3 regions of the Sphaerisporangium sp. NPDC049002 genome follow, and region 1 is predicted to be linked to each of the others. Evidence: riboswitches for the same ligand, from Rfam matches in the RefSeq annotation. Region 1 holds a riboswitch; each other region holds the start of a gene.
What was found. A riboswitch is a leader RNA that binds a small molecule or an ion and turns the genes downstream of it on or off. The one in region 1 is predicted to bind S-adenosylmethionine.
Positions count from the first base shown of each region.

Region 2: another riboswitch for S-adenosylmethionine. It lies ahead of AB0B89_RS28935 (LLM class flavin-dependent oxidoreductase); the one in region 1 lies ahead of AB0B89_RS12950 (aminotransferase class V-fold PLP-dependent enzyme).
Region 3: another riboswitch for S-adenosylmethionine. It lies ahead of thrC (threonine synthase); the one in region 1 lies ahead of AB0B89_RS12950 (aminotransferase class V-fold PLP-dependent enzyme).

Region 1 covers NZ_JBEZFH010000048.1:8,396-16,235, reverse strand. Annotated here, with positions in the region: gene AB0B89_RS12985 (class I SAM-dependent methyltransferase) at 1-77, shown strand, start outside; gene AB0B89_RS12980 (alanine racemase) at 116-1,207, opposite strand; gene AB0B89_RS12975 (GntR family transcriptional regulator) at 1,244-2,008, opposite strand; gene AB0B89_RS12970 (hypothetical protein) at 2,220-2,648, shown strand; gene AB0B89_RS12965 (hypothetical protein) at 2,743-2,979, shown strand; gene AB0B89_RS12960 (hypothetical protein) at 3,153-3,464, shown strand; gene AB0B89_RS12955 (helix-turn-helix transcriptional regulator) at 3,654-4,010, shown strand; SAM riboswitch class IV at 4,182-4,297, shown strand; gene AB0B89_RS12950 (aminotransferase class V-fold PLP-dependent enzyme) at 4,408-5,709, shown strand; gene AB0B89_RS12945 (NADH-quinone oxidoreductase subunit D) at 5,728-6,909, shown strand; gene AB0B89_RS12940 (DUF3180 domain-containing protein) at 7,070-7,525, opposite strand; gene folK (2-amino-4-hydroxy-6-hydroxymethyldihydropteridine diphosphokinase) at 7,676-7,840, opposite strand, start outside.
Region 2 covers NZ_JBEZFH010000197.1:656-8,495, forward strand. Annotated here, with positions in the region: gene AB0B89_RS28925 (anti-sigma factor) at 1-266, opposite strand, end outside; gene sigK (ECF RNA polymerase sigma factor SigK) at 263-853, opposite strand; SAM riboswitch class IV at 1,097-1,204, shown strand; gene AB0B89_RS28935 (LLM class flavin-dependent oxidoreductase) at 1,305-2,510, shown strand; gene AB0B89_RS28940 (LLM class flavin-dependent oxidoreductase) at 2,585-3,640, shown strand; gene AB0B89_RS28945 (MsnO8 family LLM class oxidoreductase) at 3,706-4,884, shown strand; gene AB0B89_RS28950 (HAD domain-containing protein) at 4,980-5,513, shown strand; gene AB0B89_RS28955 (glycerophosphodiester phosphodiesterase) at 5,651-6,760, shown strand; gene egtA (ergothioneine biosynthesis glutamate--cysteine ligase EgtA) at 7,302-7,840, shown strand, end outside.
Region 3 covers NZ_JBEZFH010000118.1:2,435-10,274, forward strand. Annotated here, with positions in the region: gene AB0B89_RS22425 (zinc ribbon domain-containing protein) at 1-212, opposite strand, end outside; gene AB0B89_RS22430 (SAM-dependent chlorinase/fluorinase) at 316-1,128, opposite strand; gene AB0B89_RS22435 (DUF3263 domain-containing protein) at 1,315-1,629, shown strand; gene otsB (trehalose-phosphatase) at 1,676-2,506, shown strand; gene AB0B89_RS22445 (MFS transporter) at 2,613-3,803, opposite strand; gene AB0B89_RS22450 (trehalose-6-phosphate synthase) at 3,923-5,350, opposite strand; gene AB0B89_RS22455 (RNA polymerase sigma factor) at 5,514-6,068, shown strand; SAM riboswitch class I at 6,217-6,380, shown strand; gene thrC (threonine synthase) at 6,395-7,690, shown strand; gene AB0B89_RS22465 (MoaD/ThiS family protein) at 7,704-7,840, shown strand, end outside.

The DNA of each region.
Region 1 (7,840 bases):
ACCGGTCACCGTGGACGCTCGAACACGCCGAAATCGAGGGCGCCGGATACATCGCTCAACTGCGGAAGACGGCATGACCCACCGAGCGAAGCTGTGACCGGTGTCAGTAATCGGCTCAGCCTTCCAGGTAATGGAAGGTGGGCTTCGGATGCATCAGGAAATCGTGGTGGGAGATGTTCCATGCATAGGCGCCTGCCATGAGGAACTCCACGACGTCACCCGTCTTCAGGCTCACCGGCACGTGCCGCGCCATGGTGTCTTTCGGGGTGCAGAGCTGGCCAACGATCGTGGTCGGTTCTCCCCGCTGTTCGATCGCCATTGGCTGGCTGTGCCCCTTGGTTGCGGGTGTCCTGATGTGGTGCGTTCCGCCCGCGACTACCGCGAATAGCTCGCCGTGGACGCGCTTCACGTCGATGACCTGAGTGACGTACCGCCCGCAGTAGACCGACAAGGAACGGCCCGGCTCGATGCGCAGGATTTCACCCGGACGGCGTAGAGCAGCCAGCCCTTCGCCGTACGTCTTCCAGTCGAAACGAGAAGCGGGATCGGCGTAAGACACGCTCATGCCGCCCCCGAGATTGATCTCAGTCACGCCGAGACTGCGCGCGTAGTCGAGCACAGCGGCGGCTAGCTCCAACATGGCGGGCGCGTCCAGGCCGCTGGCCAGATGAGCGTGGATACCGCGAAGCCGTACGGCGTTCTGACCGGCCAGCATCTCAATGCACTCGGAGATGCCGGCGGGATCCATGCCGAACGGCGTCGCACCGCCCCCCATTGCCAGTGACGCTCCGCTGATCGGGACGTCGAGATTGACCCGCAACAGCATGTCAGCCGACCGGCCCGCGGCGAACAACCGCCGAATCTCGCTGGAGCTTTCGATGTGCAACCTCGTCACATCGGCGAAGAGTTCGGCGTCGGTCTTACCAGGCCCGCCCAGTGCAATTGGCGTCTCGGGGAAGAACTTGCGCACATGGGCAAGCTCTCCCCCTGACGCCACCTCGAAGCCATCGACGTACGGCGCGATTACCTGCAACAGCTTCGGATCGGGGTTGGCCTTGACGGCGTAGTAGACCTCGATATCGCCGAGAGTCGCCCGAATGGTGGCCAGGTGGGTATCAAGGTCGGCGAGGTCGTACACGTAAGCGGGTAGCTCGCCCGCGTCGGCCAGTTCCAAGGCCCGTGCGCGTATCGGCAGTGTGGCTGTCATCGCATCGTCTCCGATCGGGTTGTGTCTGGCCGCACGTCAGGCGAGGGGGAAGGTGTTCTCAACCACCAGGTAGTGAGCTGGTGTGACCGTCGTGGTCACTTCCACAATTCGGTGATCTCCCGTCTTGCCGGCGTGGAAGATATCGAGAACGGTCCGCTCAGGGCTGATCTCCAGAGCTTCGGCTTCGGCGTCGGTGGGAGGCCGGACGACGATGCACTCGGTTGCTTCCGTCTGGGGGTAGCCGAGCTCGGCGAGCGCTGACTTGACGCCACCGATGATGACCGGCCCCGGCTCTTCCAGAACCGTCCCTTCGGCGATGGACAGCGGGAACCACGACGTGTTGAGGCGCATCGGGATGCCGGACGCGAGAAGGCGCCTGCGGCGAACGAGGACATTCTCCTCCCTGCGCGGCAGTCCAAGAGCATCGGCGATGTCGTCCGGCGGAACGGCCCTGTTGGTCGTGATCTCATGCTGCGGTTCGAGCCCGATTGCCCGCACTTCTGCGTCGAAGGCTCCGCGCGCCTGCCCACCCTCGCGCGCCTGGCGGGAGTAGCGCGCTGGCGAGTGCAGCATTGGCGGAATGTAGGTGACCATGGTTCCCCTCCCTTGACGAGGGCGGATCATGCCCTCTGCTGCAAGTACCTGCATTGCTCTGTTGACCAAGCTTCGCGATGCGCCGTACCGCTCGGCAAGCACCGGCTCAGCCGGAAGGACCGTGGCAGGCGGGTAAACGCCCTTCACGATCTCTTCTCGGATCTGGGCTGCGATCTGGCGGAAGCCCAGCTTGCTCGGGTGGCTCATTTCCCTCTTTTCGGTCCGCTAGAAACGCCAAACGTTTGATGTTTGTTGACACCCGGCCCTCACAGATACATCATCGGGATATCGACAAACGTTTGGCGTTTTGCTCGGCAGCATACCTGCCGAGTCGAGCGGAAGTCGAACAGCCAGGCGCGGCCATGTCGCCAAACCTGGGCCCGCGCCCTGGCACCCCTTCAAGAGAGGCGTTCTCATCATGCCCAAGACTGACCTGCGGTCCATCACCAACGAGTCCGCATCCGGCGCTGCTGTCCTGGAGCTGTCACTGGTGGCCATGACTATGAGCGAGCCGGCCGTAGCGCCGCACGCCTATGAGATGACCACCGAGCGCATCACCAAGTTCCGGCCGTCGCTGGGGAAGCTGGGGGCGTGGGTAAAGCAGGGCACCGAGCGACTGGACGGGGATGTCGCGGTCTGGTGGCGGGACTACCAGACCCGTCGGCTGAACCTGCGCACGGCCGGTAGGGGCGAGCCGCTGTCCCCGCGGGAGCGGGTCAAGCTCCGCCGCACAGGCGAACAGGCACCCCGCCAGCACGAAATGCGCGTGGACCAGGTGATGGAACGCGGGCTGTGGCCTGACCGCCGCCGCGAGCAGTTCGCGCACGCGAAGGGTGCGATCCGATGAACAATCCTAGGAACGTCCTAACCCGGCCCACGCCCCGGTTCGTCCGTATCCGGCACCGCGCCGAGACCCCGCCGAAGCCTCTCGGTTGCCGGTGGTGCGGACATCCGCCGTACGCACACGACGCGGCCAGCCTCCCGCGGCCGCCGTCCAACTCGACCAACTGGAGCCCGGCTGGCACGTCATGTACGGCACCTGGAACCGCCGGTTCTACGCGATCGCCCTCTGGTCGTGCGAGCCGCTGATGATCAACTCGCACACCCTCGAGGGATTGCGCGAGCTCATGCGTCAGTCCGAGCTCGAAGTGATCCATTCTCCGGGGAGGGCAGCATGACCAGCTGCGACGAGCACGAGCGCGAGCCCATTAGGAATGACGACGAGCCGCGCGACCCATACGGCATGCCCACGACCGCACGGATTTCCGTGGGCGGCTACTTTCCCGGCGCCATCAGTCGGCGCCTTTCGCTCCCCGGGTCGGCTCCGGCCCTACCGGCACAACGCCGGGCCATGAGCGGAGTACCGCGACTGGACCCCGACAACGTCGATGATGAGCCGGTGCTGTGGACGTGGGACGCCGACGATCTGGGCGGGCGCGGAGTTCGTGGCGTGACGGACACGTCCGTCAGGGCGCGCAGAGCGCTACTGGCCGCCTTGCACACCATGCCCGATCGTGGCCGGGGGACAGTCCGCCCGGCGCGGTTGGACCTCTTCGCCTACCCCTACCCGTGCTACCGGTACGGGCCCATCCTGGTGCGCGCTAACCGGGACCATGCCAGCGGCGCGATCGTCTTCCACCATGGCGAGGAGCGATGCGGTTGAGCCGACCCGATGCCGGGCGTGTGACCGAGCACCTGCGCCACTATGGCCGTCCCCTCGCGTGTTCCCTCGTGGAAGAGCTCCTGTGCGGCTGTTGCGTCACCGTGGGTTCGCCACCCTCGAAGCCCTTGGCTGCCGGGTTGACGAGCATGAGGAGCTACCTCGCCGGTACTGCGGGTCCGAGGTGACGCCATGATCGAGCCGGAGCGAATGTGCCGCAAGTGTGTACGCCCGCTGAGCCGGTACAACACCGATGATGTGTGTGGCCCGTGCGCTGCGGACGCTCGACCGGTACCAGCGGAGGTGTGGACCCTTCCTGATATCCGTGAAGCGCTTGCTTCATGGGATCTTGTCGCCGTATGCACGTTGATCCGCGAGCATACCGGGATGAGTCAGGAGAGACTGGCGGAGCTTATCGGGCGATCTCAGTGCTATGTGTCTCAGCTCGAATCGGGGACCCGGCTGGCCAGCGGCGTGACGATGGTACGCGATCTGGTTGATGGCCTGGGCATTCCCACCGAACTTCTCGGTGGCGAAGGCCCGTCATAACTCGGCGTTACTCGCCGCTGCGGTGGTGTTCACCGGTTGCGAGATCCCGGCTGCTAAATGGTGAACACCACCCGGCAGGAGCGGTGACTGCCAGTGCTGCCTGAGAACGGCTCGGGGCGTGGGGCTTGTCACGTTGCGGAGGCGGGGGGAGGTTGGGTTATAGTCCCCGTAGGTCATGAGTGTCAGCGTCAAGCCCCGGCTCGCTGACCGGCAACCCTCGCGCTCGCGGCGGGGTGCCCCGGGTGAGGACCAGGTCTGGTGCGAGGTGCGCCAGTCAAGCGCGGGCTCCGTCATACCAACGCCATGGCCGGGGTCCCATGACCCTAGGAGGCCGGCGTTGTCCGCACTCACTGTCCTGAATCCCGTCGTTTCCGGCTCGGACGCCTCCGGCGGCTCCGTGCCCGGCAGTGCTTTCCAGGGCGAGGCGGCGGGACGTACCGCTCCGGCCATCCCCGCCGTGCTCGGTGGAGATCTGGAGGTCCCGGTCAAGGGCGGCGGGCTCGTGCGGTACGCCAACCTCGACTACGCGGCGAGCGCCCCCTGTCTGGAGCCGGTGAGCGCCGCGGTCGCCGCCGCGCTCCCGGCCTATTCCAGCGTTCACCGGGGAGCCGGGTACGCCTCGCAGCTCACCACGGCGCGCTACGAGCAGGCCCGGCACACCGTGCGCGCCTTCGTCGGCGCCCGTCCCGGTGACGCCGTCGTGTTCACCCGCAACACCACGGACGCGGCGAACCTGCTGGCCCGTTGCCTGCCCGAGGGCACCACCGTCGTGGTCTTCGAGACCGAGCACCACGCGTCCCTGCTCCCCTGGCCCGAGGCGGTACGGCTGGCGCCCCCGCGGTTCCCCGGCGAGGCGGTCCGCGCGGCGGACGAGACCCTGGCGGCCATCGAGGGACCCAAGCTCCTGGTCGTCACCGCGGCCTCGAACGTGACCGGCGAGCTGTGGCCGATCGCCGCCCTGGCCCACATCGCCCACCGGCACGGCGCGCGGATCCTCGTGGACGCCGCGCAGCTCGTCCCCCACCGCCGGCTCAACCTGACCGCGCTCGACCTGGACTACGTGGCGTTCTCCGGGCACAAGCTCTACGCGCCGTTCGGCGCGGGCGCCCTGATCGGCCGGGCCGACTGGCTCGCCCAGGCCGAGCCGTACCTGCGCGGGGGCGGCGCGTCGAAGGCCGTCACCGGAGGCGCCGGGCAGGGGCTGCCGCTGGACGCCGAGTGGAGCGCGGACCCCGAGCAGCGGCACGAGGCCGGCACGCCGAACGTCCTCGGCGCCGTCGCCCTGGCCGCCGCCTGCGACGCCCTCTCGGCCACCGGCTGGACGGCGTTGATCAGGGAGGAGGAGCGCCTCGTCGAACTGCTGCGCGACGGCCTCGCCGCGATCGCGGGCGTCCACGAGCTGTCGCTCTGGGGGCCCGCCCACCCGCGCGTCGGCATCGTCTCCTTCGTGGTCGAGGGCTGGACCGCCAGGGAGGTCGCCGAGACGCTGTCCGCCGAGTACGGCATCGGGGTGCGCGACGGCAAGTTCTGCGCCCATCCCTTCGTCAGGCACCTGCTCGACGCCGTCGGCCAGGCCGCCGACGGTTCGTGCGCGGACGGCACCGCCGGGGCCGTACGGGCGTCCATCGGCATCGGGACGACCGAGGAGCACGTCCGCCGCCTGGTCACCGCCCTCTCGGATCTTGCCTCACGCCGCTGACGTGACAGCATGGGGTTTATGACCGAACCTCGCGGAGCTGGCACCGGAGGCGCGCGCACCGAACGGGTCGTGGGGATCGGGGCCGGGGCCAAGGAACTGGCCACCGAGGACATGATCCTCAACATCGGCCCCCAGCACCCCTCGACCCATGGTGTCCTGCGCCTTCGGCTCACCGTGGACGGCGAGCGCATCGGCAGCGCCGAGCCGATCGTCGGCTACATGCACCGTGGCGCCGAGAAGCTCTTCGAGGTCCGCGACTACCGGCAGATCATCGTGCTGGCCAACCGGCACGACTGGCTGTCGGCCTTCGCCAACGAGCTGGGCGTCGTCCTCGCCGTCGAACGCATGCTGGGCATGGAAGTGCCGGTCAGGGCGGTGTGGGCGCGCACGCTGCTCGCCGAGCTGAACCGCGTGCTCAACCACCTGATGTTCCTCGGGTCGTATCCCCTGGAGCTCGGCGCCATCACGCCCGTGTTCTACGCCTTCCGCGAGCGAGAGACCCTGCAGGCCGTCATGGAGGAGATCTCCGGCGGGCGCATGCACTACATGTTCAACAGGGTCGGCGGCCTGAAGGAGGACCTCCCGTACGGCTGGCTCGACCGGGTCGCCCAGGCGGTCGCCGACGTGCGCAGGCGGCTGCCGGACATCGAGAACCTGATCTCCGGTAACGAGATCTTCCTCGCGCGCACCCGGGGGGTCGGGGTGCTCGACCGCGAGACGATCATGCAGTACGGGGTCAGCGGGCCGATCGCCCGCGCCTCGGGGGTCGATCTCGACCTGCGCCGCGACGAGCCGTACCTGGCCTACGGGGAGCTTCCCGTCAAGGTGGTCACGCGCTCGGCGGGTGACTGCCATGCCCGTTTCGAGGTGCTGCTCGACCAGGTGAAGGTCGCGCTCGACCTCGCCGACGCGTGCGTGGAGCGCCTGCGGTCGCTGCCGCCCGGTCCCATCAACCAGCGGCTGCCCAAGGTGCTGAAGGTGCCCGAGGGCCACACCTACGCCTGGACCGAGAACCCGCTCGGGCTCAACGGCTACTACCTGGTGTCGCGGGGCGAGAAGACGCCGTGGCGGCTCAAGCTGCGCAGCGCGTCCTTCAACAACGTGCAGGTGCTCAGGGAGATGCTTCCCGGCCACCTGATCTCGGACATGGTGGCCATCCTCGGCTCGATGTTCTTCGTCGTCGGCGACATCGACAAGTGATCTTTTTTCGGGGTTTCTCACCACGAATCTCGCGAGACGCGTTTAACACCGTCGATCTCGTGAAGGAACAACATTGCGTAAAGGGACAGGGATCAAGGGATTAAGGGTGGCTCCTTGCAGAGCGGGGCCCGGCCTCGGGGCCGGGCCCCGCTGGTCGTCCTCAGTCCTTCGCGTCGTCGTCGGGGCGCTTGGGCACCCGGCAGCAGTGCTCCAGGAACAGAGCCGCGCAGACGAGCACCACACAGGAGATCAGCGAACCGCCGGCGAGGAAGAAGTCACGCCGGGGGGTGTCCTGGTCGAGCAGCGGGACGACGTGGAAGACGAAGCCCGCGAACACCCCGGCGAACGCGGCTCCCACGTAGGCGGACGCCTTGGCCAGCGCGGCCAGCCGGGCCACGGCCAGCGGCTCCACCGGCTTGGTGCCGGGCCTGCGTTCGATGCGGGCCCGGGTCATCCACCCGCTGTACGCCTCGCCGACCGCCAGGATGAGCACTGTCGGTATGGCGGTCCACGGCACGGTCGGCAGATCTGAGTAGACCTTCTGCAACACGGCCCACGTCAGGACCGTGAAAGCGACCACCAACAGGACGAGCACGCCGGGACGGCTCGGTTTCACGCGATCCTCCTCTTGTCTCCCCACCGCAACCCGCGGACCCCTCGTGCGCCGGCCGGCTGCCCGCGGAGGGTGGTGGGCTCCCGACCGGCCTGTCCACAGGCCGGGGACGGATCGTGCCCCGACCGGCCGGCCACGGGCCTCGGGCGCCCGTCAGCCGGGGGGCTGCAGGGCCAGGTCGGCCCGTAGTCGCACGCCGCTCTGGTCGAGGTCGGCGAGCAGACCGGCCACCGACCCCCGCCCGGGAAGCACCGCCCCTGGATCGGCCTGCGACCACGGCACCAGCACGAACGCCCGTTCGTGGGCCAGAGGATGCGG
Region 2 (7,840 bases), on a different contig from region 1:
GACACGGGACGCGGCCCCGGTGCCGTGACGGCCGGGGGAAGCTGCCTGACCAGGCCGATCTCGGCCAGGACGCGCTCGCGGAGCGCGGGCGGAGGCTCCTTGCCCACGGCGACGCCGAGGCGGGCGGCGGTCTCGCGCAACCCCCGCGTCTCCTCGGCACACTCGGCGCACCGGGTCAGATGGTCCTCGAAGCTCAAGCGGTCCCGGGCGTCGTCGATGGCGTACAACGCGTACGCGCCGGCCAGCGTGTGCGGGTCGCGGCTCATCGCTCCACCCCCAGGCAGTCGCGCATGCGGATGAGTCCGTCACGCATCCGGGTCTTCACCGTCGCCAGCGGCACCTTCAGCAGCTCGGCGACCTCTCTATAGGAATATCCACCGTAATAAGCGTACGTAACCGACTCGCGCTGCAACTCGGTCAGACCCTCAAGGCATCGGCGCAGCCGTTCCCATTCGAGCGTGGTCTCGACCGACTCGACGACGACGTCATAGGGGCGCCGCACCTCCAGGCGCGCCACGCGGTCCTCACGGTCGATCGCCGCCTGCGCGGCGCGGACCCGGTCGACGGCGCGGTGGTGGGCGATCGTCATCACCCACGCCACCCCCGACCCCCGGGAGCCCTCGAAGCGCGCGGCGCCGCGCCAGACCTCGACCAGCACCTCCTGGGCCACCTCCTCGGCCTGGGCGGGGTCGCGGAGCACCCGCAGGGCCACGCCGTAGACCGGGGCCGCCACCATGTCATACACCTTCTCGAACGCCGGGCGGTCCCCGCGCGCGACCCGTTCCAGGAGCTTCTCCAACCCTGGCTGGTCATGCCGGCCGTCATCCACCGGCGCGGCCCGTCTCGGCCTCATGCACTCTCCCCACCATCGGCGTGGACGCTGACACATCTACTTCGGACACACCCGGCCCGCGGATTGGACGGAGGCGGTTTCCCTGGTCGGGGCACGCACCGCTGAGCGGGGGGATGCGCCGGAGGCCGAAGGGGGGTTACACATCGTGGCCGGTGAGAACGTTTCCCCGGGCCTTACCGCCGCAGCCTGGAAGTAATCAGGTAGGAATTGCATACTTTACTGCGCGGGGCTATCGTCGATTGAGGTCACGAGACCAGCGAAAAGCCCTGGCTTGCTGGTCGGCAACCCCGCGTCCGCAGGGTGCTCCAGGTGACGACCAGGCGGGGCGGAAGCGTCCCGCAAGCGAACGCCGGCCCCGGCCGGCGGTGATCGGCTGGAGGTGGGGGGTGCGAGCGGTGGCATCGCGGTTCGCCGGAGCCCCGCCGTCACAGCAAGAGGAAGAGGCCCCCGAATGCCGCCCACTCCCCTCCACATCAGCGCGGCCCTCGACGGTGCCGGCTGGCACCCCGCGGCGTGGCGCGACCCGTCCGCCCGCCCGCGAGAGCTCTTCTCCGCCCGCTACTGGACCGATCTCGCCACCGAGGCCGAGAGCGGCCTGCTCGACTTCGTGACGATCGAGGACTCCCTCGGCCCGCAGTCGTCCTCGTACGAGGGCCCCGACGACCGTACCGACCAGGTGCGCGGACGGCTCGACGCCGTGCTCCTCGCGGCCAGGATCGCGCCGGTGACCGGCCGCGTCGGGCTGGTGCCCACGGCCACGACCACCCACACCGAGCCCTTCCACGTCGCGACCGGCATCGCCACCCTGGACCACGTCAGCGGCGGGCGCGCCGGGTGGCGCGCGCAGGTCTCCGGCCGTCACACCGAGGCCGGGCACTTCGGCCGCCGGGAGTTCCCGGTGCTGCGGCCGGCCGACCACGAGGCCCCCGAGCCGGCCGGGCACGTGAGCGACCTGCTGGAGGAGGCCGCGGACGCGGTCGAGGTCGTGCGCCGCCTGTGGGACAGCTGGGAGGACGACGCCGTGATCCGCGACGTCGCCACCGGCCGCTTCGTCGACCGCGACAAGCTGCACTACGTCGACTTCCAGGGCCGGTGGTTCGGCGTCAAGGGCCCGGCGATCACCCCTCGGCCGCCGCAGGGCCAGCCGCTCGTCACCGCCCTCGCGCACGCGAGCCTGGCCTACCGCTTCGCCGCGCGCGGCGCCGACGTCGTCTACGTCACCCCCCACGACAAGGAGCAGGCGCGCGCGATCGTCGCGGAGGTCCGCGAGGCGGAGGCGGCCGTGGGCCGGCCGGGCGAGCCGTTGCTCGTCTTCGCCGACCTGCTGGTCCACCTCGACGCCGACGCACGGACGGCGGCGGACCGCAGGTCCCGGCTCGACGAGCTCGACGGGGCCGAGCACGTCTCGGACGCGGCGGTGTTCACCGGCACCCCCGAGCGGCTCGCGGACCTGCTCCTCGACTGGCGGGAGGCGGGCATCCAGGGCTACCGGCTGCGTCCCGGCGTTCTGCCCTCCGACCTGAGGGCGATCACCCGGGGCCTGGTGCCCGTGCTCCAGGGCCGGGACGCCTTCCGCCGCGCGTACGAGGCGCCGACGCTGCGCGGCCTGCTCGGGCTGCCCCTTCCGGCCAACCGCTACGCCACAACCGCCGTCTGAGCCCCGCCTCTGAAGCCCTCCAACGAGGACACGATCCCGCGGCCGGCCGAGCCGGCCGCCGAAACGGAACCCGCATGAAGTTCCTCGCCATCACACTGATCGTCCACGGGCCCGACCCCATCACCGGTGAGCTGAAGCCGACCACGGCACGGCTGCGCGAGGTGGTCGACAACGCCGTCCTGGCCGAGGAGCTGGGCTTCGACGGCTACGGGGTCGGAGAGCGCCACGAGCGTCCCTTCATCTCCTCCTCACCGCCGGTCGTGCTCAGCCACATCGCCGCCAGAACCTCCGAGATCCGGCTGTTCACCGCCGTCACCACGCTGAGCCTGCTCGACCCCGTGCGGGCCTTCGAGGACTACTCCACCCTCGACCACCTGTCGGGGGGCCGGCTGGAGCTCATCATCGGCAAGGGAAACGGCGCCGCGCAGGCACAGCTGTTCCACGTGACCAGCGAGGACCAGTGGGACCGCAACCGCGAGTCCTACGAGCTGTTCCGCCGCCTCTGGCGCGAGGACAAGGTCACCTGGTCCGGCCGCTTCCGCCCCGAGCTGCGCGAGGCGGAGACCTGGCCGCGCCCGCTCCAGCGGCCGGTCCGCGTGTGGCACGGCAGCGCCACCAGCAGGGAGTCGGTGGACCTCGCGGCCCGGTATGGCGACCCTCTGTTCTCCGCCAACGTCACCAACCCGATCGAGCCCTACGCCGAGCTGATCCGCCACTACCGGGAGCGCTTGGAGTTCTACGGGCACGATCCGGCCGAAGCGCTGGTCGGCGCGGGCACCGCGGGCTACTACGGCGCCAGGACCTCCCAGGAGGCGGTCGAGACCTACCGGCCGATCTTCGACGCGCGGCTGGCCATGTTCCGCAGGCTGGGCCTGGAGCCGGTGTTCCCCACGCTGGAGGACGCCATCGAGCGCAGCTCCATCCTGGTGGGCAGCCCGCAGCAGATCATCGAGAAGGTCCACCGCTACCACGAGAGCTTCGGCCACGAGGTCATGCACCTGAGCGCCGACGCCGACGGCCTGACCGACAAGCAGCACCGGGCCACGCTGGAGCTCTTCCAGAGCGAGATCGCGCCCGTGCTGCGCAGGGACATCCCGAGCAGGCCCTTCCCCCTGCCGGTCACCGCCTGAGCCCCCCTCATCTCACCGCCGCCTCCCAGGCCCCCGAACATCCGGTCCAGCACCGAAAGGCCGACATGTCATCCCATCGGACCCCGCTGTCCATCCTCGACCTCGCCCCCATCGTCTCCGGCGGCACCGCCCGGGACGCCCTGCGGAACACGATCGACCTCGCACGGCGCGCCGAGGAGTTCGGCTACCACCGGTACTGGCTGGCCGAGCACCACTTCACCCCCGGGGTCGCCGGCTCGGCCCCGGCCGTGCTGATCGCGCTGGTGGCGGCGGCGACGAGCCGGATCCGGGTCGGCTCGGGAGCCGTGCAGCTGGGCCACCAGACCGCCGCGGCCGTGGTCGAGCAGTTCGGCACGATCGACGCCCTGTACCCGGGCCGCATCGACCTCGGCCTCGGCCGGTCGGGGCAGCGGCGGGCCGAGGCCCTCAAGGAGCTGAAGGACGGCGCCGGAGCCGAGCCCCGCCACGAGGAGCCACGACCCGCCCGCGACACGCACGGCCTGCTCATCCCGCCGCCGTTCTCGTTCGCGCACCTGCTCACCTCGCCGCGTTTCGCGCTGTGGGCGTCGCTGCTGCAGCAGCCGGGGGCCCAGTCCCCCGATTTCGCCGACCAGGTGGACGACATCCTGGCCCTGCTGTCCGGCACGTACCTGTCCTCCGAGGGACTCGACGCGCACGCCGTGCCAGGGGAGGGCGCGGACGTCGAGGTCTGGATCCTTGGCAGCAGCGGCGGCCAGAGCGCCCAGGTGGCGGCCGAGCGCGGCCTGCCCTTCGCCGCGAACTACCACGTCAGCCCGTCGAGCGTGCTGGAGGCGGTGGACGCCTACCGCGCCGCGTTCAAGCCGTCGGCGAGCCTGGCCGCGCCGTACGTCGTCGTCTCGGCGGACGCGGTCGTCGCCGCCGACGACGCCACCGCGCGCGAGCTGGCCTCGCCGTACGGGCTGTGGGTGCGCAGCATCCGCGCCGGTGAGGGGGCCATCGCCTTCCCCTCACCGCGCGAGGCCGCCGCCCACTCATGGAGTGAGGAGGACCGGCTGCTGGTGGCCGATCGGGTGGACACGCAGTTCGTCGGCGCGCCTGCGACCGTGGTGGAGAAGCTGCGCGTGCTGAGGGACGCGACCGGGGCCGACGAGCTGCTGGTCACCACGATCGCCCACGACCACGCCGACCGCGTGCGCTCCTACGAGCTGCTCGCCGAGGCCTGGGACCGGGTGGAAACGGAGCGCATGGCCCCGCCCGCGTGACCTGGGGGGGCGCGGGCGCTCCCGTCGCGGAGTTGGAAGACTGGGCCATGGTGGCGGCATCATGGCATCCAGCACCGACGACCGAGGAGAGGCACGTGACCAAGCGTCCCCTTGTACTGCTGGACGTGGACGGGGTCCTCAACCCGGCCCGGAGGCACTCGCCGTGGCTGAGGCGTCACGAGTGCGTCCTCGACGGCCAGACGTACAGGATCCTGCTGAACCGCCGGCACGGACGCCTGCTCACCGCGCTCGCCCGCGACGCCGGGGCCGAGCTGACGTGGGCCACCACCTGGGAACAGCACGCCAACGACGTGATCGCGCCGCGCCTCGGCCTGCCGCGCCTTCCGGTCATCACGGTCAACAGCGACCCCGGCAGCCGCGCGGGCGAGCACTTCAAGACCCGGCACGTCGCGGAGTACGTCGCGCGCCGCCCGTTCGTCTGGTTCGACGACAGCCTCGGCACCCCCGACTGGCAGTACCTCAAGGACCATCCCGGCGTCGACGAGTTCCTGCTGGTCGAGGTGGACCCCATGACCGGCCTGACGGACCGCCACCTCGCCCAGGCGCGCGAGTGGCTGGCCGGCAGGGCCGCGCCCGACCTCGACGGCGCCGGCGCCTCCTCCCCGTGACGCACCGGCGGCCGGAGATGCCAGAGATGCCGGAGATGTGGCATACGCACACCTTTGATCGTTAACTGCGCCGCCACTCCGGGTACAGCTCGTGAGACTAGCGTGCCCCGCGAGACCTGAGAGTGGGGTGTGTTTTGATGGGGAACAAGACGCTGGCCGGTACGCTGGCGGTCCTCGTGGGAGGGGTGTTGCTCGCCGCCCTCCAGCCCGCGAGCGCGACGACCAGGGGCGGCCACGACGACCGGGGGCCGGTCATCATCGGGCACCGCGGCGCCAGTGCCATCCGTCCCGAGCACACGCTCCTGTCCTATGAGGCGGCGGCCCGGCTCGGAGCCGACTACATCGAGCCTGACCTGGTGTCGACCAAGGACCACGTCCTCGTCGCCCGGCACGAGAACGAGATCTCGGGGACGACCGACGTCGCGAACCACCCCGAGTTCGCCGACCGCAGGACGACCAAGACCATCGACGGCGTCGCGATCACCGGATGGTTCACCGAGGACTTCACGCTGGCGGAGCTGCGCACGCTGCGGGCCAAGGAGCGCGTCCCCGACCTGCGGCCCGACAACACCGCGTTCGACGGGCTGGCCCAGATCCCGACCTTCGACGAGGTCATCGACCTCGCGCAGAAGTACGGCGTGGGCGTCTACCCCGAGACCAAGCATCCGACCTACTTCGACTCGATCGGGCTGTCGCTGGAGGAGCCGCTCCTCGCGGCCCTCAAGCGCCACGGCTGGGACAGCGTGCGGTCCCCGGTCTTCATCCAGTCCTTCGAGACCAGGAACCTCAAGGAGCTGCGCTCGGCCACCCGCCTGCGGATCATCCAGCTCATCAACGCGAGCGGCGCGCCGTACGACCTGGTGGCGGCCGGCGACCCGCGCACCTACACCGACCTCGTCGCCCCGCAGGGCCTGCGGGAGATCGCCCGCTACGCCGACGGCGTCGGCGTGGCGACCACGCGGATCCTGCCCACCGGCCCCGACGGCCGCACGCAGGCGCCCACGCCCCTGGTACGGGACGCGCACCGGGCGGGCCTTCTGGTCCACACCTGGACGGTCCGGCCGGAGAACTCCCAGCTTCCGGTGGACTACCGGCTCGGCAACCCGGACAGCCCGGTCTACCCGCGTGCCACCGGAGACGTGATGCGCTACCTGGACCGGCTGTACACCCTCAAGGTGGACGGCGTGTTCTCCGACAACCCGGGCATCGCCCGCGCCACGCGCGACCGCCTGCTCTCCGAGGACTGACCCGCCCGGCCCGCTCCGCCGGGAACCTTCACGGTTCCCGGCGGAGCTTTCGCGTTCCCGCGCCCCGGGTGGCGCCGTCCCGGGCACCTCATCGGGCGGGCGCCCCGCCACGCCGGCCCTGCGCATTCTGTTATGTGGGTAGATCGTATTGTTTGAGGCGAACGTCCCCTTTGGGCTTCATGTGGCGTAACGACGGGTACGAGATGCTTAGTCAAACGCCGCAGTGATCGGAACTCGGAGGTCCGCAAGGGGCTCAGCCCATCCCACTGTCCGTTCGATCTCGCCCACGCCGCGTCTCCGGCCGGCGATCACACACCCGCGAGGCGGCCCCTCGCCGGGTGGAACCCTTTCCCGCCACGCCCGCCGCCGGGGCGTCCACCGCACCCCACCTCATGCCGGCTCTCCATGCCCTTCGCGGCCCTTCGCGGCCCTTACGGCCCTGCGCCGCCCTTGCCGCCCTGCCGCCTTTGCGACCCGATCCCCGCGAACGGGAGGTCCCCAGAGCTCTGCCGACCGTACACACCTCAGCGTAGGAGCGTCCATGATCGGTACGGAGTACAGCGACGCGCGAGTCCGCGACCTGGCGGACGTGGAAGGGTTCGCGCAACGGTGCTTTCAGGGCACACCTGGCGACGATATCGGCATCGAGCTGGAATTCCTCGTCTTCGACCGCTCCGATCCCTCGCGGCAGGTCGCGGTCGAGCGGATCGCCGGGGCCCTTCCCCTGCTGCCCGGCGGCAGCGCCGCCACCTTCGAACCCGGAGGCCAGCTTGAGCTGTCCGGCCGGCCGGGAGGCCTGCCGGGAGCCGTCGCCGGCGCCGCGGCCGACGTGCAGGCCGTGCGCGGGGCCCTGCACGAGGAGGGGCTGGTGCTCGCCGGGATGGGCCTGGACCCGGTACGACCGCCGCTGCGCCAGCTCCGTGAGCCGCGCTACGACGCGATGGCCGAGCTGCTCGGCGTGCCGTACGGGCCGATGATGATGTGCCTGACCGCGTCCATCCAGGTCAACGTGGATCTCGGTGCGAGCCCGGCGACCCGGTGGGAGCGCGCCAACCGCCTCGGCCCCGTCCTCACCGCAGC
Region 3 (7,840 bases), on a different contig from region 1:
GGCGGCGGGTAGCAGGCGTTGGTGTACGACCAGACCGTGCCCCTTCGCGACAGCCGTACCGGCTCGGGCGAGTCCCCGTCACAGTGCGGATTGCGGCAGAACCCGGCCCGGGGAGGGAAGGAGACGGTGCCACAGTCGGCACAGCGGGTGCCGAGCAGGTGTGTGACTCCATCCTCGATGGTGAACCAGCCGTCGATCGCGAGCACAGCCATGTGCCCAATATGATACAAGCGCTTGCTCACATACGAGAGCCCGTCCCACGCCCGCCCGCGCGACCGTACGAGGGGGTCACCGTCAAGCCGCCGGTGCGGAAGCTCACCCGACGCCCGCCCGAGCGAGCCGTACGTGGGCGCCCGGAGGCAGGCCGAGGCGCTGCGCGGCGTCGCCCGAGTTGACCGCGAGCGCCACCTGCCCGGCCGAGTCCGTGAACGCGACGAGGTTCCCCGGCGGCACGGCCGCGTAGGTGTCCCGGAACGGCACCGTGATCTGGCGCCTGCCCATGGACACCGCGAGGCTGTCCCCGACGCGGACGCCGAGGGTCACCAGATCGTCGGCGGTCACGGAGAGTTGCACGTTCCCGTAGCGGTCGAGCGACAGCACCTCGCCCTCGGCCGCCCCTTCCCCGATGCGCGCGGTGGGCGCGGGAAGCGACAACAGCCGGTCGAGCGGGATCTCCGGGCCGAGGTCCGCGGGCTTGCGCCCGGCGCACAGGTGCGCGGCGACCGGCGCGTAGACGTCGCGCCCGTGGAACGTCGGCGACACCGGAGTGAGGAAGAGTTCCTCGTTGGTGATCTCGTACGCGACCCGCGCCCCGCCCGACGCCAGTAAGGCCCAGGAGAGCAGGCCGTTGTCCGGCCCGATGAACACCCGGTTGCCCGCCTCCACGGCGACCGAGCGCCGGGCGCTCGCGGCGGCCGGGTCGACGGCGGCGATGTGCACGCCGGCGGGGAGGTAGGGCAGTGTCTGGGCGAGGATCGCGGCACCACGTCGGATGTCCCCGGCCGGAACCAGATGACAGACGTCGATGATCCGCGCCTCCGGGGAGATACCGATGATCACCCCGTGGCACGACGCCACGAACCCGTCTTCCAAACCGTAGTCGGTGAGAAGCGTGATGACTGAGGTCACACCTGGTGACTGTACGTCTCCCGAACTGTCATGAACAGCCGCGAATTCCCGACTACGATTGCCACGGGCCGCATGCGCGCGTCGTGGCTCAGGGTCGCGCTCGCCCGGGCGCACGTTCGCTCGTCTCCCGCCCTCCCCTGCCCGGCCCGGCCCGACGTCTCCGCGTGCCCGACCGAGGAGGACAGCATGGACACCGCACCCGACCATGGTGACAGCGACCCTGAAGAACGATCCGCCCCCCACACCCCCGGAGAGCTCACCGAGCGTGAGCGCGAGCTGCTCGCCTTCGAGCGCCAGTGGTGGCGCCACGCGGGCGCCAAGGAGCAGGCCATCCGCGAGACCTTCGGCATCTCCTCGACGCGTTACTACCAACTGCTCGGCGGGCTCGTCGACCGCCCCGAGGCCCTGGCCCACGATCCGATGACGGTGAAGCGGCTGCGGCGGCTGCGTGCCTCCCGCCAGCGCGAGCGCGCGGCGCGCCGTCTGGGCATGCGCCCCTGATCCCTGGGGTACTGCTCCACGCGTGACTCATGATGTATTGCCGGATATCGCCGGTTTGGCTGCCATCAAGGCCGACCCCGCGGGGGCGGTGGTCGGGCTCGACTTCGACGGCACGCTCGCGCCCATCGTCCCCGACCCCGCCGACGCCCGGGTCGACCCGCACGCCGCCGCGGCGCTCGTACGCCTCGGCGGCCTGGTGGGGGGAGTGGTGATCGTCACCGGACGTCCCGCCGCCACCGCCATCGCCTACGGCGAGGTGCCGGGCGGGCCCGGTCTCGCGGATGTGCCCGGCCTGGTGGTGCTCGGCCAGTACGGGCTCGAACGCTGGGAGGACGGCCAGGTGCTGTCCCCGCCGCCGCCACCGGGGGTCGAGCGCGTGCGTGCGGGACTGCCCGGTTTGCTGGCCCTGCTGGGCGTCACCGTCACCGACGGGGCGGAACCGGGGGTGACGATCGAGGACAAGGGCAGGGCGGTCGCCGTCCACACCCGCAGGGCCCCGGACCCGGAGGGGACGTTCCTGGCGCTGCGCGAGCCGCTGGCGAAGCTGGCCGCCGAGAGCGGCATGCTCGTCGAGCCGGGGCGGCTGGTGCTGGAGCTGCGCCCCTCGGGCATGGACAAGGGGCACGCGCTCGGAGTGTTCCTCGCCGAGCGTTTCGCACGGTCCGTGCTGTTCGCCGGGGACGACCTCGGCGACCTCGCGGCGTTCGAGGCGGTACGGCTGTCCGGGCTGCCCGGCGTGACGGTGTGCAGCGCCTCCACGGAGGTCACCGCGCTCGCCGAGCGCGCGGACCTCGTCGTCGACGGCCCGGCCGGGGTCGCGGCGCTGCTGTCGGCGCTCGCCGACGCGGTGGACGAGCGGAGCCCGGGCGGGAGCTGATCAGGGTCGGGTGACCACGGTGGACGAGAGGGGCACGCGCGGGAACTGATCAGGGCCGGGCGGCGCTCATGGACGACAGGAGCCCGCGCGGGGCCGGCCCAGGCTCTCAGGCGGGGGCAGGCGCGGGAGGCCGGGAGCTGAGGGCGATGCCGGCGATGGCGAGGGCTATCAGCAGCGGGACCATGAGGAACGCCGTGCGCGTGCCGAAGCCGTCGGCGATGGCGCCCAGCGCGAACGGCCCGATGCCGACCGCGACCCCGGACCAGATGGAGGCCGCCGCGCTCGCCTTGTCGGCCCGTCCGGCGGCCATGGCGAGGACCCTGGCGAGGCCCAGCGGGAACTGCACCGCGACGCCGAGCCCGCTCAGGACCAGGCCCGCGTACGAGAGCACCGGATGGGCGCTGAACCAGAAGACCGACCAGCCCGTCAGGGTCACCACCAGCGCGCCGGCCAGCATGGGCGTCGGGTCAAGGCGGAGGGCCAGCCGCCCTGCGGCGAACCTGCCCACGGCGATGCCGGCGGTGAACGCGGTGAGCCCGGTCGCCGCGACGGCCGCGGTCATGCCCGTCTGGTCGGCCAGCAGCTTCGCGGCCCAGACGTTGAAGAGGAACTCCATGGCCACCAGGCAGAACAGCACCCCGCAGGCGACGTGGAAGCGCCAGCCGTACGGGGCTCTCACGGCATGTGTGACGCCGTCCTCCGCGTGGTCACCGGCCGGCGGGAGGGCCGGCACCCACACCCTGCCCATGAACGCGAGCAGGAGCAGCGCCGCGATCGGGGTGACGAGGATGCCGGCCCGCCAGCCGAGCGGGGAGTCGGCGAGCACGCTGACGAGGTAGGACACGCCGATGCCGACGGTGACGCCGACCGCGTTGGCCTCGTTGATGGCCGCGGGTCCGGCCGCCCGGTGGTGGTCGTTCAGCACCGACATGCCCACGTAGAGGCTGATGGAGCCGCCGCCGCTCGCCAGGCCGAACCCGAGCAGGGTGACGGGCAGCGCCGTGGTGACCGCGACCAGCGCGACGCCGCAGGCCATCGCGGCCACGCCGAGCCAGGTCGTGCGGCGCCGGCCGATCTTGGAGGTCAGATGCGGTATGGCGATGCCGCAGATGATGCTCCCGACGGCCATGGAGGTGCCGTGCAGCCCCGCGACGGCCTGGGACACGCCCTGGTCGATGCGGAGCAGCGGGAGCGCGGCGGAGAGCCCGTACAGGTAGGTGCAGAAGATCGCGAGCTGGAGGTAGATGAGCCAGGTCGGGCGGTCCCTGGTGAGCCTGGCGCGCGGTCGTGCGGACATGGTCGAGCTCACAGATCCCCCGTGCCTAGGAGCACTCGAACGGTCAGAACGTATCACCGCCCCCATATCAGTGGAATGTGGCTCTACGGCGAGTAACCCCGTATTTGGGACGGTCGGGGTCAGCGTTCGAGGGCGGCCAGTTGGTCGGCGAACCACCGGCTCGGGGGGAGCGCCGTCGCGGCGGCGCGCAGCCGGGTGCCCCGGTCCGCGCGCTCCTCCTCGGGAAGGACCAGCGCTTCGTGCAGGGCGTTCGCCGTGCCCGAGACGTCGTACGGATTGACCAGCAGAGCGTCGCCGCCGAGCTCGGCCGCGGCGCCCGCCTCCCTGGAAAGCACCAGCGCGCAGTGGGGAGCGAGGATCGGGCCCTCCTTGGCGACGAGGTTCATGCCGTCGCGGATGGGGTTCACCAGCAGCACGTCGGCCATGCGGTAGGCGGCGAGGGAGCGGGCGTAGTCGTCGTCCACATTGAGGATCACGGGATCCCAGTCCTCGCCGCCGAACAGGTCCTCGATCTCCTTCGCGCAGCGCTGCACGGCGGCGGTGTACTCGCGGTACTCGGGCAGGTCGTGCCGCGAGGGGTAGGCGAAGGCGAGGTGGACGACCTTGCCGTGCCACTCGGGATGGTCGGTCAGGAACTGCTTGTAGGCCGACAGGCCGCGCACGATGTTCTTCGACAGCTCGGTCCTGTCGATCCGCACTATGAGCTTGCGGTCGCCCACCCGCTCGCGCAGGGCGGTCATGTGCGACTCGACATCGGGCTCCAGGGCACGGGCCCAGAGCGCGTCGCCGTCGACACCGAGGGCGTGTACGCCGATGCGCGTCGTCCGGCCCTCGTAGGTGACGGTGCGTTCGACGCGGTCGACCCGGGCGCCGAGCAGGGTCTCGCAGCAGTCCATGAACGCCGAGGCCCAGCGGGCGGCGAGGAAGCCGGCGTGGTCGGCGCCGAGGATGCCCGACAGCAGCTCGGCGGAGATGTCGTCGGGCAGCAGCGAGAAGTACTCCGGAGGCGCCCACGGGGTGTGGGAGAAGTGGGCGATGCGCAGGTCGGGCCGTTCGACCCGGAGCATCGCCGGGGCGAGGGTGAGGTGGTAGTCCTGGATCATCACCCGGGCGCCGTGCGCGGCCTCCTCGGCCAGGGCGAGGGCGAACGCGGCGTTGTAGTCCTGGTAGGACTCCCACTCTCTGCGGAACCGCATGTCGAACTGCGGCGAGTTCGGGATGTCGTACAGCAGGTGGTTGACGAACCACAGCGTGGAGTTCGCCACGGCGTTGTAGGCGCGGTGGAACGTCGCGGGCGGGATGTCCAGCATGCGCACGGGCCCGGTGTCGTAGCCCGCCTGGTCGAGGCGCCCGCTCGGAGCGAGCCGTACGGCGCTGCGGTCGCCGTCGGAGAGGGCGGCGCACACCCACAGCACGTTCGTGTCCTTGGCGACCTCCGAGAGGCCGGAGACCATGCCGCCTCCGCCCCGGCGCATGGTCAGCGCACCGTCGTCGGCCAGCGTGAACGACACCGGGCCCCTGTTGGAGGCCAGCAGAACAGTGTTCATCTGCCCATCACCACTCCTCGTCCGCCAGGTGGCGGTCGTCCCTCGCCGTTCATCTCCGCTGTGATGCGCACTCGGCCGCAGATTAAATGAATTTAACGCTCCCAATAAGATGGGCTGATGGTCTGGTCGAGGCAAAGTGGAGACGGTCGAGGGGAGCTCCGGCATGGCGCTTGACGAGACGACCGAAGAGCTGGCCCGCGCCGCCGCCCAAGGTGATCACCGCTCCCTCGGAGAGCTCCTCCGCCGCATCGAGCCCGACGTGCTCCGCCACTGCGCGAGGCTCCTGCCCTACCACCAGGACGCGGAGGAGGCTAGCCAGGATACGTTGCTGGCCGTCGCCCGCAACATCGGAAGGTTCGAAGGGCGGGCACGTTTTTCCACCTGGTTGCACATCGTCACCGCCAACTGCGCGCGCACGACCTATCGCACGCTGAAGCGCCGGGGCGCCGAGCAGACTTCCGAGGACCTTCCCGACATGCGGGCCGACCCGCGCCGGGTGAGCGTCATCGCGGGCTCGCGGCTCGACCTGCTCGACGCCATGGAGGCGCTGGAGGCGGACAAGCCCGAGCTGGCCCAGGCGCTCGTGCTGCGCGACATCTGCCAGCTCGACTACAACGAGGTCGCCGAGCAGCTCGGCATCCCTCTCGGCACCGCCAAGTCGCGCATCCACCAGGCACGCAAATACGTGCAGGCGGCCCTCGGCGACGCCTACAGGTGAGCCCGCGATCCCACCGCGCGGTCACTCCGGCCGCGCGTCGGTGATACGCGGTCGTCTCGCTTGGTGAGACAACTCGCCGAACCCGCTGGCGGGCAAGGTACAGTTCTTTTGTCCTGCCTGAAACATCGGCGGGATCACAACTTCATATTGCTCATCCAGAGGGGTGGAGGGACCGGCCCTGCGAAGCCCCGGCAACCCTCCCGGCTGTGGTCACACGCGTCTCCGAACGACGCGGCATCCGACCAACTGAGACCAGCCGGGACAGGTGCCAATTCCGGCCCGTGATCAAGGTGGTCCGGGCGAAGATGAGGGAAAGGCCTCGCTTCATGGCGCTCGCAACAGCTGAGACAACGACCACACTCGACTTCGGCCCCGCCGTCGCGCTCTCCTGCCGCGAATGTGGCACTCGCTACGACCTCGGACCGATCTTCGCCTGTATCGAGTGTTTCGGGCCACTCGAAGTGGCCTACACCTGGGACACCCCCGAGGCCGGCCGCGCCGCGTCGGTGACCCGCCGGGAGATCGAGTCCGGCCCGCAGAACATCTGGCGCTACCGCTCGCTCCTCCCGGTGCCCGCCGACGTCATCTCCAAGCCCAACCTCGCGCCCGGCTGGACCAAGCTGGTCAAGGCCGACAACCTGGCCCGTGAGCTGGGGATCCGGAGCCTGCACGTCAAGGACGACTCCGGGAACCCGACCCACTCCTTCAAGGACCGGGTCGTCGCGATCGCCCTTGAGGCGGCGCGCAACTTCGGCTTCCACACCCTGTCGTGCTCCTCCACGGGCAACCTCGCGGGCGCCGTCGGCGCCGCCGCGGCCCGCGCGGGGCTCGACTCCTGCGTGTTCATCCCGTCGAACCTCGAAGAGGCCAAGATCATCATGGCCTCGGTGTACGGCGGGCGCCTGGTGGGCATCGAGGGCACCTACGACGAGGTCAACCGCTTCTGCTCGGAGCTCATCGGCGACCCGCTGGGCGACAAGTGGGGCTTCGTCAACGTGAACCTCCGTCCCTACTACGGGGAGGGCTCCAAGACCCTGGCGTACGAGATCGCCGAGCAGCTGGGCTGGCGGATCCCCGACCAGATCATCGTGCCGGTGGCCTCGGGCTCGCAGCTCACGAAGATCGACAAGGGCTTCAAGGAACTGATCAAGCTGGGGCTCGTCGAGGACAGGCCTTACAAGATCTTTGGGGCGCAGGCCGCGGGGTGCTCGCCGGTGTCGTCCGCCTTCAAGGCCGGTCTCGACATCGTCCAGCCGGTCAAGCCGGACACCATCGCCAAGTCGCTCGCCATCGGCAACCCCGCCGACGGGCCGTACGTCCTGGACATCGCCCGCCGTACGGGCGGAGCGGTCGAGGACGTCACGGACGCCGAGGTCGTGGACGCGATCCACCTGCTGGCCCGCACCGAGGGCATCTTCGGTGAGACCGCCGGCGGCGTCACCGTGGGAGTGCTCCGCAAACTGGTCCAGAACGGCCTCCTGGACCCGGAGGCCGAGACGGTGGTGCTCAACACTGGGGACGGCCTGAAGACCCTCGACGCGGTCTCCGCCAAGGCCCGGCCCACCGCCGTCATCCGGCCCTCGCTCGACGCATTCCGCACGGCTATCGCCGATAACTCCTGAAAGGTCGCGATAAATGAGCGTTTCTGTGCGGATTCCGACGATTCTCCGTACGTACACCGACGGTGCCGCGGAGGTGAACGGTGAAGGCGCGACACTTCGCGAGGTGTTGCAGAAGCTGGAGACCGACTTCCCCGGAATCGGTGCCCGAAT